2 regions of the Enterococcus casseliflavus genome follow, and region 1 is predicted to be linked to the other one. Evidence: predicted binding sites of a transcription regulator. Region 1 holds the regulator's gene; the other holds the start of a gene.
What was found. Region 1 encodes HrcA, which represses chaperone genes, less so after heat shock. Its sites were predicted from a motif close to TTAGCACTCNNNNNNNNNGAGTGCTAA; they were not measured.
Positions count from the first base shown of each region.

Region 2: groES (co-chaperone GroES) is a predicted target of HrcA. The motif match lies at 4,984-5,010, and genes of this name have one in related genera.

Region 1 is NZ_CP119393.1:2,016,122-2,024,465, reverse strand. Features, by position in the region: gene P0G38_RS09865 (aldo/keto reductase) at 1-253, opposite strand, end outside; gene P0G38_RS09860 (hypothetical protein) at 371-1,018, shown strand; gene hemW (radical SAM family heme chaperone HemW) at 1,460-2,650, shown strand; gene hrcA (heat-inducible transcriptional repressor HrcA) at 2,833-3,876, shown strand; gene grpE (nucleotide exchange factor GrpE) at 3,915-4,502, shown strand; gene dnaK (molecular chaperone DnaK) at 4,555-6,384, shown strand; gene dnaJ (molecular chaperone DnaJ) at 6,511-7,680, shown strand; gene P0G38_RS09830 (glycerol dehydrogenase) at 7,868-8,344, shown strand, end outside.
Region 2 is NZ_CP119393.1:2,767,785-2,776,128, reverse strand. Features, by position in the region: gene P0G38_RS13255 (PTS sugar transporter subunit IIC) at 1-1,164, shown strand, start outside; gene P0G38_RS13250 (6-phospho-beta-glucosidase) at 1,190-2,620, shown strand; gene P0G38_RS13245 (ISL3-like element ISEfa11 family transposase) at 2,728-4,023, opposite strand; gene P0G38_RS13240 (CPBP family intramembrane glutamic endopeptidase) at 4,185-4,829, opposite strand; gene groES (co-chaperone GroES) at 5,047-5,331, shown strand; gene groL (chaperonin GroEL) at 5,364-6,992, shown strand; gene P0G38_RS13225 (glycosyltransferase family 2 protein) at 7,359-7,739, shown strand.

The DNA of each region.
Region 1 (8,344 bases):
CTTCGCGGGCAACGCCTGAATCGCGCACAGCTTTCCCAACCGCTTCTTCGTTTTTGTAAGCTGCCGCTGTATCGACATGTCGATAACCGTTTTGAATGGCAAATTTTGTGGCGTTGTAAGCATCTTCTGGAGAAGATTGCCAGGTTCCAAGGCCAATCTTAGGAATTGTCAGTTTGTTCTGCAAGGTAAATGTTTCTTGTAATATCACGTATCTCAACCTACTTTCATCGCTTTTTTTTGTTACATCTTCCATTATAAAACGTTTTCTTGTTTGAAACAAATCAGACGCTGAAACTTTTTCGGTAAATTGACTTTCAAAAGGATCTTTGATACATTATCAGCAACCTAAACGCAGAAAGATGTGGAAAAAATGGATTTTGTAAAAGAAGATTTTGCCTATTATCGGCGCTCTTTTGAGTTGATGTATCGCAGTTATTTCCGTAGAAGAATGATTGCCCTTGGTGTGGCGATTTTGATTATCTTAGGTTATTTATTTTTGTTACAAGAAAGTTTGCTTTTAAATATCATCTTGTTAGGTATTTTGCTAGGGATGATGGCGTGGCTAGTTTCACTTTATCAGAAGGCGAGTGAGGTCGTACGTGCTTTTGAAGAAGAAAATCAGGTGCCGCAAATTCATCAACTGACAGAATTCGAGGATCATTATGCGTTCCCAATGAACGATGGAACAACGATGCGCGTGAAGAAAAACGGCAATCGCAACTTCCCTTCCAATAATAAGCAGTACACGTTGATGGCAGGCTATAAAAAAGTTTTCTTTGTGCAACAACCCTTGATGATTTTTTACTATGACCTCTTGGAAATGAAGTATGATGAAGCGTATCGTTTGAAACGAAATCGCCAAAACGGGTTCAATCGTTGGTCGCGTTATTTCAGCTTTCGCTCCTTTAAAGGATCGATCGGCAATGTTTTTCAATTCTTGCTGGGAAATATTTTCTTCTTATTTATTGCGTATCGGTTGATCCGCTATCTGATCGATATTTTGCTACACATTCTATAACGGTCGCCAAGGGGATGATTCTCATCGTTTTCATAGACTGGTGAAAAAGATGATAGGACTTAATTTTTTAAAAAAGGTATACTTAAGTCAGATAAGACAAGCAATTGTCTTTCAAGAATAAGAGTCCTGCTCTTGTTAAGTAAGCCGTCAGCAACAGCTTATCTATTGTGGCGCTAACAGTTTGGGGGAAGTGTTAGTTCTTGTAACAAACAGATTTTTTTCTGGGTGGGATAAGAACAAAAGCGGTATTTTACCGTACTTAATAAGAGTAGTGCTCTTAATTTTTGCTATGACTATTTGAAGACATCACTTCTTGGAAGTGGTGTTTTTTCTTGCCCAAAATAGTCCAAGTGATAGGAGAATTCTAAGAACTATGCTACAATGAGTGCCGATGCTCTCAGCGATGGGAGTAAAAAGAAGGTAGAGGAGAATCACTTAGGAATGCCTGAAGGTCAAACAATAAACGATCCATCTACAAAAAGCGCGCAAAATATTTCTGCGTATATACATATACCATTCTGTGAACATATCTGCTATTACTGTGACTTCAACAAAGTGTTTTTAGAAGGGCAGCCAGTGGATGAGTACATCGAAGCGTTACTAAAAGAAATTGAGCTGACCCTCTTGCGTCAGCCTATCAATGAGGCGGAAACAATTTATATCGGCGGCGGGACGCCAACGTCGCTTTCGGCGAACCAGCTGGATCGATTGCTTTCAGGTGTGCATGAATTGCTGCCGACCCACACAACCAAAGAGTTTACCGTGGAAGCAAATCCTGGTGATTTGAGTGAAGAAAAAATGCTGGTTTTGAAAAACCATCAAGTCACTCGCTTGTCGATGGGGGTCCAAACCTTTGATAATCGCTTGCTTAAAAAAATTGGCCGCAAGCATACCGCTGAAGATGTTTATTCAACCATTCAGCTGCTGGAAAAACATGATTTTCAGAATGTGACGATCGATTTGATTTATGCACTTCCGGGACAAAGCATAGAAAGCTTCCGTGATACACTGACGCGAGCGATTAATCTCGGGTTGCCTCACTATGCGATGTATTCCTTGATTTTAGAAAACAAAACCATGTTTATGAACTGGGTTCGCCAAGGGAGAATGGCGCTGCCTTCTCAAGAAGCTGAAACGCAGATGTTTGATGAGGCGATCGCCGCGATGACAAAAGCTGGCTTGAATCAATATGAAATCAGTAATTTTGCACGACCAGGGTATGAGTCCTTGCATAATCTAGTGTATTGGAACAATGAACATTATTTTGGATTTGGGGCAGGCGCCAGCGGGTATCTTGGACAGACCCGCTACAAGAATAAAGGTCCAATCCAGCATTATTTGAAACCATTACAGGAAAATCAATTGCCAATCCATGAAACCGAAGAATTGACAACCAGTAATCAAATGGAAGAGGAACTGTTTTTAGGCCTTCGTAAAAAGGCTGGCATTTCAAAAATACGCTTTGCAGAAAAATTCGGGAAGTCTTTTCAGGAAATCTATGGTTCAACTAGCGAACAGTTGATTCAAAAAGGCTGGTTGGCTAGTCAAGGTGATCGTGTCTTTTTAACGAAAGCTGGGATGTTCATTGGCAACGAAGTGTTTGAAGCATTTCTCTTGGATGGAGAAAAATAAGAAAGAACAAGGAAGAGAAGTAGCCATTTCGCGCTGCTTCTTTTTTTGATTTCTTTTTTAGCACTCTCTTAGAAAGAGTGCTAAAAAAGTGATGCAAATACTTGACATTCCTAGCAAATATGGTATATTTATAATCGTGTTAGCACTTAATAGGAATGAGTGCTAACGGAGGAGTGGATAAAATGTTGACACCTAGACAACAAATGATTTTACACCTCATCATCCAAAACTATACGAATACTGGTCAGCCCACGGGCTCGAAACGATTGATGGAAGATGGGGTTGAAGCTAGCTCTGCCACCATTCGTAATGAGATGAAGGCGCTGGAAGAAGCTGGACTTCTGCTAAAAACACATTCATCTTCAGGGCGTGTGCCATCAATAAAAGGGTATCGCTATTACGTTGATCACTTATTGAAGCCATCTGAAGTTGACCAAAACGAAATTCAAACCATTCGTCATTCTTTTGGAAAAGATTTTCATGAAATCAATGAAATCATCCAGCAGTCTGCCACGATCTTGTCCAACTTGACTAGCTATACAGCGTTGTCTCTCGGACCAGATATGAAGGAAAGGAAATTGACGGGCTTTCGAATCGTCCCTTTGAATGCACGACAGATCATCGCGATCATCGTGACGGATAAAGGAAATGTCGAAAATCAAGTCTTTGCTCTTCCTGAATCGATGAGCAGCGAAGATTTGGAAAAAATGGTAAGGATCATCAACGACAAATTGATCGGTGAACCTCTAATGACGGTCTACCATCGATTAAGAACCGAGATTCCTATGATTCTGCATAAGTATTTTCAAACGACTGACGGAATCGTTGATCTCTTTGATACGATGCTGAGCCATATTTTTGAAGAAAAAATCTTCGTCGGCGGGCGAATGAATCTTCTGGATTTTGAACCGACGCAAGATGTTAGTCAGTTCAAATCGATGTATTCATTTATGAAAAACGCAGATCAGCTGACACAGCTGCTGGCGCCAAGAGATTCTGCGATTCAAATCAGAATCGGCTCTGAGCTTGGCAACGACTTGTTACAAAATATGAGTTTGATCCAAGCCAGCTATGAAATCGAAGGTCATGGACAAGGAACGATCGCTTTATTAGGTCCATCAAGTATGCCGTATTCACGGATGTTTGGATTGATGGAAGTTTTTCGAGGCGAGTTAGCAAAAAAATTGGCCGATTATTATCGCGCATTAGACGCTGCCAATGAATAAGCGGCAATGAAACAAATCGTAGAAGGGATGGTTGAAACGTGACGGAAAAAGAAGAGCGTTTAGATGAAGAATTAGATAAAACTGCTGAAGAAACCGCAGAAACAACTGAATCTTCAAATGAATCAACTGAAACTGAAGCACAGACTCCTCAACCAGAGGAAGAAGCAGTGGAAAAAAGCGAATTGGAACTTTTGCAAGAAAAGAATAACGAATTGGAAGATCAATTCCTGCGTGCTCGTGCAGAGATCGCAAATATCACTTCACGTAACCGCAACGAGCGGGAACTTTTACAAAAATACCGCTCGCAAGATCTTGGCAAAAAACTGTTGCCAGCAATCGACAATTTGGAACGAGCGATGGCAGCAGATGTCGATCAAGACCAAGCTGCGAATTTGAAAAAAGGCGTTGAAATGGTTCTTGAAAGTCTGCGTCAAGCCTTAAAAGAAGAGGGAATCGAAGAGATTCCTGCTGAAGGTGCAATGTTCGATCCGAACTTGCATCAAGCGGTGCAGACTGTACCTGCCTCTGATGAAACACCGGCAGACACAATCGTTACTGTCTTGCAAAAAGGGTATAAATTGCATGATCGTGTCTTGCGTGCAAGCATGGTCATCGTTGCACAATAGTTCTTTCTATCTATAAGTAGATGTTTAAATTAAAAAAGGGAGTGTATTACTTATGAGTAAAATTATCGGTATCGACTTAGGAACAACAAACTCAGCTGTTGCTGTCCTTGAAGGTGGCGAAGCAAAAATCATTACGAATCCAGAAGGGAACCGTACCACACCTTCTGTTGTCTCATTCAAAAACGGTGAGATCCAAGTAGGGGAAGTTGCAAAACGCCAAGCAGTAACAAACCCGAATACGATTTCTTCTATTAAACGCCATATGGGTGAAGCTGGATACAAAGTAGAAGTTGAAGGCAAATCTTACACACCACAAGAAGTTTCCGCAATGGTTCTTCAATACATCAAAGGATTTGCCGAAGACTATTTAGGTGAAAAAGTTGAAAAAGCAGTCATTACTGTTCCTGCATACTTCAACGATGCGCAACGTCAAGCAACCAAAGATGCTGGTAAAATTGCCGGTCTTGAAGTAGAACGGATCGTCAACGAACCAACTGCTGCAGCTTTAGCTTATGGATTAGATAAAACAGATAAAGATGAAAAAATCCTAGTCTTTGACTTAGGTGGCGGTACTTTCGACGTATCGATCCTTGAATTAGGGGATGGCGTCTTTGACGTATTATCAACTGCTGGGGACAACAACCTAGGTGGGGATGACTTTGATAACAAAATCATCGATCACATGGTAGCAGAATTCAAAAAAGAAAACGGCATTGATCTTGGAAAAGATAAAATGGCCTTGCAACGTTTGAAAGATGCTGCTGAAAAAGCGAAAAAAGACTTGTCAGGTGTAACAAGTACTCAAATCAGCTTGCCATTTATCACAGCTGGTGATGCTGGTCCATTGCACTTGGAAATGACCTTGACTCGTGCGAAATTCGATGAATTGACCGCAGACCTAGTCGAACGGACAAAAATTCCAGTACGTCAAGCTTTGAAAGATGCTGGCTTATCACAATCAGAAATCGATGAAGTCATCTTAGTTGGTGGTTCAACACGTATTCCAGCAGTAGTTGATGCTGTTCGTAAAGAAACCAATAAAGAACCAAACAAATCAGTAAACCCAGATGAAGTGGTAGCGATGGGTGCTGCGATCCAAGGTGGCGTGATCACAGGTGATGTGAAAGATGTCGTCTTACTAGACGTTACACCATTATCATTAGGTATCGAAACAATGGGTGCCGTCTTCACAAAACTGATCGATCGTAACACAACGATCCCTACAAGTAAATCACAAGTCTTCTCAACTGCAGCAGACAATCAACCAGCCGTTGATATCCATGTCTTGCAAGGAGAACGCCCAATGGCAGCTGACAACAAAACATTAGGTAGATTCCAATTGACGGATATTCCACCAGCACCTCGTGGCATCCCTCAAATCGAAGTAACATTTGATATTGATAAAAATGGGATCGTCAATGTTTCTGCAAAAGATTTAGGTACACAAAAAGAACAAAAAATCACGATCAAATCATCTTCAGGTTTATCAGATGAAGAAATCGAACGCATGGTAAAAGATGCTGAAGCAAACGCTGAAGCCGACAAACAACGCAAAGAAGAAGTTGATCTACGCAATGACGTCGATGCTTTGTTGTTCACTGTTGATAAAACATTGAAAGAGCTTGAAGGCAAAGTGGATGCAGACGAAGTCAAAAAAGCGGAAGAAGCTCGTGATGAGTTGAAAGCTGCGGTTGAAGCAAACAACTTAGAAGAAATGAAAACGAAACGTGATGCTTTGAATGAAATCGTACAAAACTTAACCGTTAAATTATACGAACAAGCAGCACAACAACAAGCACAAGAAAATCCAGAAGCTGCACAAGGCGGCGCAGACGATGTGGTTGACGCCGACTTTGAAGAAGTAGACGGTGACGATAAATAATCGCTGTTTGTGAAAAAGCCAAAGTCACCGCTTTGGCTTTTTCTTATGAATTTGCGAAACGTATTTTTCTAGAGCGAATTATATGCTAAAATACGAGAGACGCAAGAATAGAGTGGAGGGAAGCCAATGGCAGACAAAAGAGATTATTATGAGGTCTTAGGTCTACAAAAAGGGGCTTCGGATGACGAAATCAAAAAAGCTTATCGTAAGCTTTCAAAACAATATCATCCAGACATCAATAAAGAACCTGATGCAGAAGCAAAGTTTAAAGAGATTTCTGAGGCCTATGAAATATTAAGTGATTCCCAAAAAAGAGCTGCTTATGACCAGTATGGTCATGCTGGTACCGATCCGAACTACGGAGGCGGTTATGGCGGTGGATTCGGCGGCTTTAACAGTGGCGGTTTCTCCGGTGGCGGTTTTGGTGGATTTGAAGACATTTTCGAATCGTTTTTTGGTGGTGGAGGCGGCAGAGCAGCCAATCCTAATGCACCTCGACAAGGAGCAGACTTGCAATATGCGGTTGATCTTTCCTTTGAAGAAGCGATTTTCGGAGTGGAAAAAACTGTTCAATACAATCGTGAAGAAACCTGTCATACCTGCGGCGGGAACGGGGCAAAACCAGGTACTTCACCAGAAGCCTGTCATAAATGTCATGGTGCAGGTACTATCAATGTTGAACGTCAAACACCGCTTGGTCGTGTAATGAGCCGTCAAACCTGTGATGTTTGTCATGGAACTGGGAAAGAAATCAAAGAACCATGTACAACCTGTCATGGTACTGGCCATGAAAAGAAAAAACATAATGTAAAAGTCAACGTGCCTGCAGGTGTCGAAGATGGACAACAAATGCGTTTATCTGGCCAAGGGGAAGCTGGAACCAATGGTGGTCCTTATGGGGACCTATACGTTGTTTTCCGTGTGGAAGAAAGTGATATTTTTGATCGTGACGGTTCAGAGATTTATTACGAGTTGCCGTTGAACTTTGTCCAAGCAGCTTTAGGAGATGAGGTCAATGTGCCAACCGTTCACGGGAATGTGAAGTTAAAAATCCCAGCTGGGACCCAAACAGGTACGAACTTCCGCTTACGCGGTAAAGGAGCACCTCGCTTACGGGGAGGCGGCAATGGCGATCAACAAGTCAAAGTGAAGCTGATCACACCTAAGAACTTAAATGAGGAACAAAAAGAAGCATTGCGGGCTTATGCAAAAGCTAGTGGTCATGAAACCACCGAACAACAACCAGAAGGATTTTTTGATAAAATGAAAGATGCTTTTGGTGGGAAAAAGAAATAACAAGTAAATAATCCAATTCATGCCCTTATAAAACCATCAGTTTTATAAGGGCATGAGTGTTTGTATGGCTATAAATGTGCAGTATGGGCGAGAATCGAATCTTCTTGGCCATCTTTTTTTCTTTTCCTTTGAAATCGCTTGCTTAGTGTGTCACAATAAAAGTAGACCAATTGAAGGAGGAGATACAATGGAAAGAATATTTGCGAGTCCGTCACGATACGTTCAAGGAAAAGGAGTATTGAAGGATGGTTTATCTCACATTAAAGATCTAGGAAAGAAAGTGCTGCTTTTGACCGATGAAACAGTTTGGAAAATTGCCGGGGAAGATTTATTTGAAAATCTCAAAGCGGCTGATTTAGGTCCGGTAAAAGAAATTTTTGGTGGAGAAGCTTCTGCAAATGAAATCGATCGTATCGTCTCTAAAGCCAAAAGCGAATCCATTGAAGTAATTGCTGCATTAGGTGGCGGGAAAGCCATCGATACTGGGAAAGCTGTTGCGGATGAATTAAACATACCGATTGCTGTTTTGCCAACGATCGCTTCTACTGATGCACCAACTTCGGCACTTTCTGTTATTTATACAGATGAAGGTCGCTTTGAAAAATATCGTTTTTACAACAAAAACCCTGAACTTGTCTTAGTGGATACAGCCGTTATTGCGAAA
Region 2 (8,344 bases), 750 kb from region 1:
CTGTTAGCAAACTTTCCCGTCCAGTCGATTGCGGATTGGGTAACGAATAGCGGCTTAGGTGAATACTTCAACCAAGCCTATGGCGCCTCTTTTGCAATTATGGCCTTTTTCGCCGTAATGGGCATCGCCTATTCGTATGTAAAAGCAGAAGGTTACGAAGGACTCCCTGCAGGAATGATTGGTTTAGTTATTTTCTTATTAACTATGGAGTCAAGTGTAACGGATGCTGAAGCAAATGTGACCATCGCAAATGTCATTGATAAAACATGGACTGGTGGACAAGGCATGATCAGTGCCATCTTAGTAGGGCTTTTTGTGGGTTGGGGCTATACTTGGTTCTTAAAACGCGACATCCGGATCAAACTGCCAGAACAAGTACCCACCAATGTTGCAAACTCATTTACAGCGTTGATTCCGGCAGCTGTTTTGACGACCATCGCATTAGGCATTTATGTTTTCTTTGATAAAGTCTTTCAGACAACCGTGGTCGAATGGATCTACACCGTGATTCAAAGTCCAATGCAAGGTGTGACGGATTCTCTTGGCGGTGCAATGATGCTAGGCTTCTTAGTACCATTCTTGTGGTTCTTCGGGGTTCATGGTTCGACGATCGTGGGCGGCATCATGGGGCCGATTTTACAAGCCAATTCATTAGCAAATACGGCTATTCTTGAATCTGGTAAAGCATTGACATTGGAAAATGGCGGACACATCGTGACCCAACAGTTTTTAGATCAATTTATGACGGTAACTGGTGCAGGAATGACAATTGGCATCGTGCTATACATGGTGGCTTTTGCCCGTTCAGCGCAGTTCAAACAATTAGGACGTCTCTCCTTGATTCCGGCATTCTTTAATATCAATGAACCAATTATTTTTGCGACACCGATCGTCATGAACCCAATCATGGTATTACCATTTATTTTGACACCGATGGTTTCAGGCGTGATCACGTATTTTGCACTTTATACCGGTATCGTACCGCTATTTACTGCTGTGCAAGTTCCCTGGACGACTCCGCCGATCATTTCAGGTTTTCTAGTAGGTGGCATTCGGACCGCTATCTTACAATTTGTTGTTTTAGCAATCGGCTTCTTTATTTACTATCCTTTCATTCGTAAGGTCGATAGTTTGAACTATAAACAAGAAACAGAGATCGTTTAATACCAAGGAAGCAGGTTGAATAGAAATGAATAAACTAAGAAGCGATTTTTTATGGGGTGGCGCAGTCGCTGCTCACCAATTGGAAGGCGGCTATCGTGCGGGTGGAAAAGGCGTGAGTGTCGCTGATGTCATGACTGTCGGAGGCAACGGAATTCCTCGCCGAATCACGGAAGGGATCCAACCGGGCGAAAGCTATCCCAATCATGAAGCGATCGATTTTTATCATCGGTATCCTGAAGACATCAAGCTTTTTGCCGAATTAGGGTTGAAGTGCTTCCGAACATCGATTGCCTGGACCCGTATTTTTCCAAAGGGGGATGAGCGCGAGCCGAATGAGGAAGGCCTGGCCTTTTATGATCAATTATTCGATGAGTGTTTACGCTATGGCATTGAGCCAGTCATTACCCTGTCTCACTTTGAAATGCCTTATCATTTAGTGACCGAATACGGAGGTTGGCGTAACCGTAAGTTGATCGATTTGTTTGTCCGCTTTGCAGAAGTTTGTTTTACGCGCTATCAAAAGAAAGTGAAGTATTGGATGACCTTCAATGAAATCAATAATCAAGCAAACTATAAAGAAGATTTTGCGCCATTTACCAATTCTGGTCTGTTCTTTACGGAAGGAGAAGACCGAGAAAAAGTCATGTACCAAGCAGCTCATTACGAGCTCGTTGCCAGTGCAAAAGCGGTGGCGCTAGGACATGCGATCAATCCTACGTTTCAAATCGGATCGATGATCGCGATGTGCCCAATCTATCCGTATTCTTGCGATCCCAAAGACATGATGACAGCCGCGGTGGCCATGCAACGGCGCTATTGGTTTTCAGATGTTCATGCCCGTGGGCACTATCCGAGCTATATGCGCAGCTATTTTGAAAGAAAACAATTTGATTTAGATATCACCCCTGAAGATGAAGCAGCTTTGGCAAAAGGTTGTGTTGACTACATTGGTTTTAGCTACTATATGTCTTTTGCGATCAAAGGCAAGGAGAATGATCCAACCTATGACTATGATGAGAGCCAAGATCTGGTGGACAATCCCTATGTCGATGCTTCTGAATGGGGCTGGCAGATTGATCCCGTAGGCTTGCGCTATGCCATGAACTGGTTTAACGAACGCTACGAATTGCCGCTTTTCATTGTAGAAAATGGCTTTGGTGCGGTGGATACGGTGGAAGAGGATGGACAGATCCACGATGACTACCGTATTGACTACCTAAAAGCCCATATCGAAATGATGAAAGAAGCAGTAGCTTATGATGGCGTCGACTTATTAGGTTATACACCGTGGGGCATCATTGACTTGGTTTCTGCGGGGACAGGGGAAATGAAGAAACGCTATGGTGTGATCTATGTGGACAAAGACAATGAAGGAAATGGAACCCTTGCTCGTCGGAAGAAAGATTCATTTGCATGGTATCAGCAAGTGATTGCGTCCAATGGCACGAAGGTATAAAGAAAAAAACGTTACGCAAAATTTCGGCTCTTTGTCAATAAGGACTGATGAGTTGTGCAAAATCAAATCTGGGTCAGAATGAACCACATTCTGGCTCAGATTTTTTGTTATCTTACATTGATTAATTGATTGATCAAAAAGATTCTAATTCTCATGTTCTCGAATGATTTAAATCCGTAGGATACTCGTTTCATTGTCTTTATGTGGGTATTCTTCGCTTCTATTTTTCCATTGGAATAAGGATAGATCATTGCGTTGGTGATGCCTTCTTCATGGGTAAGAAGGTTTTGAAGCTTTTCCCGAAAGCTGTCATCTAACGTTTCGGGAAGTTCTGCCAATAAGGAGAAAAATAAGTCAGGGTCTTTGTCTCGAAAGGCTTCAACTAATTCATGAAAAAAGGGATACGCCTCCTTTAGGGGCGGAGAAAACTCAAGCAATCGATCAATCATCATTGCTTCAGTAAGAAATGGGTATTTTGGTGCTCGGAAACTTTTCCATGTTTTGTATTCATAATGGTTGATGTTTGCACGATTTTTTAGCAAAAAGCGCCAGTTCTTTTTCAGTTTTTCTGCATGGCTTTTCTGTCCGGCTTTACGAAGTTCATTCATTTCACGGATACGCAACTCATTGAACGCTTGATTCATGTGTTTGACAATATGAAACCGATCAATCACTACTTTCGCATTTGGCAGAACACGTTTGGTGAGCTGGAAGTAGGCGGCGTTCATGTCTGTCACCAAGAATTCTACTTCTTCCGGATTGGTACAACCTAAGAAATAACTTGTTAATCGGGGTAATTTACGCGTAGGCAAAACATCTATTAGTTTTCCTGTTTCGCCATCTGCGCAAATAAAGCTCATTTTATCTTCTATGGAAGCATGCGAACGAAATTCATCAACCATCAATACTCTTGGGAGAATCTTCTTAGATTGCTTTGGTAAATAGCTTTTAAACTCTTTCAATGTACGAATAACGGTGGTCAAAGATACCTGACAGCTTTTCGCAATAAAAGATAAAGATACTTTTTCAGTCAGTAAAGAAGCAATTTTATATCTAACATGATTTGCGATTGAATGTCTGGGTTGGACAAAATAACTTTGAGCAGTCCAATGGGTGCGACAGTTTTTACAGGTATAGCGCTGCTTTTTTAGGCGCATAATCAAAGGCATATGATTGTATTGTTCAAAACGGACAATCGTTTCCTTCTTCCCATTTTTCACTATAATTGCTTTCCCGTTTCCATCTACCACAGTAGAACCACAACTTCTACAAGCACGAGGAGTAGGCGAGAGAACAGCATCGACGACCAACGTCTTTTTCTTCTGAAGGGTCTCGTAAGAGACCTCTGTAATCATCAAATCTTTCTCTATTATTCTCAGCATTTTTTTGATAGAATCATTCATATAGCATATCGTCCTCTCAGTTGTTTATTTTGTGGTGATTTAATCATACTAGAGAACGATATGTTTTTTAATACCTAAAATGAAAATGGGGCTGAAGAATTAATTCTGATTCATCAGTCCCATAAATTATAGAGCCAAAATTTCTGCGTAGCGTTTTTTCTTTAGGGCATTTGGATATAGCCGTAATGAAGCAATAACTGAATAATAATAACTAAAGTGTTCATTCCCACATGGGTGATCATGGAAGTCCAAATACTGCCGGTCAAAGCATAAAGCCCAGAAAAGAACAGTCCTAAGAAAATATAGACTAAGAGATGATTGTCATTGTGGGCAAAGGCAAAGGCTACGGCGCTGACCACTACACCGACCCATACATTGCTGTATTTCCCAATGATGCCAACTAAGGCTCTGCGGAAGACAAATTCTTCCATAATTGGCCCACCGACCATTGCTGCGAGAGCAAAGAGTGGGTTTTGCACCACGATGGCAATGATGTTTTCGGTATTTTGCGAAGCGCTGACTTCTCCGAAAAAGGATTCGATAAAGATGGCTAGATTTTGCAACAAAATCGCTGCGACAATGCCTGTTAGCCCGTAAATAAGAATCGCTGAGACTTTGGTTTTTTTGTGCTCAAACGATAGCGGTTCTGTTTGTTTGAAATACAAGAAAAACATGATCGCTGCACCAGCTAAGTAACCGATCGTTGTTGCTGCTACTTGATGTCCGCTAGGGACGAAGGCGATCGGTAGAAAAAAGACGATGCCGTAAGTAAGAATCGTGGACAAAGAATATTTTGATAAAGACATAGTTGTTTCCTCACACTCCTTTGCTTCATTATAGACTAGGTTGCTTCTAGAAACAAAAAATCCTACTATATTTATCAATCAATTAGAAATGCAAAAAAAATTTAGCAAAAGGCTTGCAAAAATTTGGGAAAATGAGTAATATTGAAACTGTAAGTTAGCACTCGATACAAGAGAGTGCTAATGCTAAATTCTATAACATTCATTGGAGGGATTTATCGTGTTAAGACCATTAGGTGATCGTGTGATTATCGAAGTCGCAAAAGAAGAAGAAAAAACTGTAGGCGGAATCGTGCTTGCATCAGCAGCAAAAGAAAAACCACAAACGGGTACCGTTATTGCAGTCGGCGAAGGACGCACGCTCGAAAACGGTGAAAAAGCTCCTGTTGCTGTCAACGTTGGCGAACAAGTAATGTTCGAAAAATACGCTGGCACAGAAGTGAAATATGAAGGAACAGAATATTTGATCGTTGCTGCAAAAGATATCATTGCAGTAGTAGAATAAGAAAAATAAAAAATACTTGAGGTGATGAAATCATGGCAAAAGAAATCAAATTTGCGGAAGACGCACGCGCAGCAATGCTTCGTGGGGTAGATAAATTAGCAGATACAGTAAAAGTAACCTTAGGCCCTAAAGGTCGTAACGTGGTTTTAGAAAAATCTTACGGTTCACCATTGATCACAAATGACGGTGTAACGATCGCTAAAGAAATCGAATTAGAAGATCATTTTGAAAACATGGGCGCAAAACTTGTTTCTGAAGTCGCTTCAAAAACAAACGATATCGCTGGTGACGGAACAACGACTGCTACGTTATTGACACAAGCAATCGTTCGTGAAGGATTGAAAAATGTCACCGCTGGTGCGAACCCATTAGGTATTCGTCGTGGGATCGAAATGGCAACAAAAGTGGCTGTAGAAGAGCTACACAACATTTCATCAATCGTTGATTCAAAAGAAGCAATCGCACAAGTTGGTGCTGTTTCTTCTGGTAGTGAAAAAGTTGGTCAATACATCGCTGATGCAATGGAAAAAGTCGGCAATGACGGTGTTATCACTATTGAAGAATCAAAAGGGATCGAAACAGAATTAGATGTTGTGGAAGGAATGCAATTTGATCGTGGTTACTTATCACAATACATGGTAACTGACAACGATAAAATGGAAGCAGCGTTAGAAAATCCATACATCTTGATCACTGACAAAAAAATCTCTAACATCCAAGATATCTTGCCATTGTTAGAACAAATCTTACAACAATCAAAACCATTATTGATCATCGCTGATGACGTTGATGGCGAAGCATTACCAACACTTGTATTGAACAAAATCCGTGGAACATTCAACGTTGTCGCAGTGAAAGCACCAGGATTTGGTGACCGTCGTAAAGCAATGCTAGAAGACATTGCGATCTTAACTGGTGGTACAGTGATCACTGAAGACTTAGGTCTTGAGTTGAAAGATGCAACCATCGATAACTTAGGTCAAGCCAGCAAAGTGGTTGTGGATAAAGACAACACAACAATCGTTGAAGGTGCTGGTGAAAAAGAAGCAATTGACGCACGCGTTCAATTGATCAAAAACCAAATCGCTGATACAACTTCTGACTTTGACCGTGAAAAACTACAAGAACGCTTAGCAAAACTTGCTGGTGGGGTTGCTGTGATCAAAGTTGGGGCACCAACTGAAACTGAATTGAAAGAATTGAAATTACGTATTGAAGATGCATTGAATGCAACACGTGCCGCTGTTGAAGAAGGCATGGTCTCAGGTGGGGGAACTGCCTTAGTCAATGTCATCAACAAAGTTGCAGAAATCGAAACAGATGGCGATGCAGCAACAGGTGTCAAAATCGTTTTACGTGCCTTAGAAGAACCAGTTCGTCAAATTGCTGAAAACGCAGGCTACGAAGGTTCAGTCATCATCGATAAATTGAAAAACGCTGACTTAGGCGTTGGTTTCAATGCAGCAACTGGCGAATGGGTAAACATGCTAGAAGCTGGGATCGTTGACCCAACGAAAGTGACGCGTTCTGCATTACAAAACGCAGCTTCTGTTGCCGCATTATTATTAACAACTGAAGCAGTCGTTGCCGACAAACCAGAACCAGCAGCGCCAGCAGCTCCTGCAATGGACCCATCAATGGGTATGGGCGGCATGATGTAAGCAAGCCCTGAGAACTCCTCTTTTGAGGGGTTCTTTTTTTGCATATCTTTTAAAACAAAATTGGAATCAAGAAAAATTTGCCTTTGCCCGATTGGGCCTTTATTCGTAAGCTTTATAAAAATCAGTAATGGATAAGCCGTATGATGAATATTTTCAGAATTAATAGTGGAAAAAGGCTTGCTTAGAAAAATTGCCTTTAACAAAGAATAATAAAATCCTGTGAGAAAAGATAGGCGAGGATAAGCGGATAAATAGAAAAGAAAAAGGGCAAAAGTTTTATGTATCAAAACTATTTGTTGTTTTCCATGTTATTTAGTGGTGTTTTTTTAACATATAATTCAAAAATTACATGTTAGGTGGAAACACATGTCTGTTGATGTTATGCTTACAATTATTGTTCCTGTCTATAATACGGAGAAGCATTTGGACCGGTGTATCGACACAATTTTAAAAAATTTATTCACAAATTTTGAATTGCTGCTTATCGATGACGGCTCCACTGACAGCAGTTTAGAGATTGTAAGTCAAAGAGCAAAACAAGATCCAAGAATTAGAATAATATTCAAAGCAAACGAAGGCGTCTCAAAGACAAGAAATCTAGGAATTCAAACAGCTTTAGGTAAATTCGCCATGTTTATTGATAATGATGATTATATAGAAGAAAATTATATCAGTACGTTTTTAAACAAATACTTAAAAGGAAATTCTCATTTGGTCATTGGTGGGTATAGGAGAGTTAATGACTAAAAAGTGTTGTTCTCAGATTATCCTCGTGACAGCAATTGGGGAAAATATGTCGTTTTATCGCCGTGGGCTAAAATATATGACAGAAAATTTCTAATTAAACATAATATTTACTTTTTAGATTATTCTATAGGCGAAGCTGTCTATTTTAATTTGCAAGTATTTAGCATAACAAATAAAATAGTCGCTTTAAATTATGTTGGTTATAATTGGTATTAAAATGGTGCTAGTATTTCTAACACTTGTCAAAAGGTATTTAGTCAAGATATTGAAATTTTATATCTATTGAGTAAAATTTGTGACATATCAGAATTCAAATCAGATGATTACCTTAAATATTTTATTAAAAGGTATTATATTTAGTTCTTATTGTTCTCAGGCCGACATGTAAAACAGAAAGAATTCTTAAGTCAATATAATAAAATAAAAAATGGATTTCGGAGAAAGAACTGGACAGCAACATGAACCCGCTATCTCAAAAGTTGTCAGGAGAAGCCTTGAAAAATAGAATAGTTGTCTTTAGAGGAATTGAAAAATTTCATTTAATTCCTCTATTTTCGAAAGTATATTGTTTAGGTGAAAAAACTTTAATAAAAAAATGAATCTGA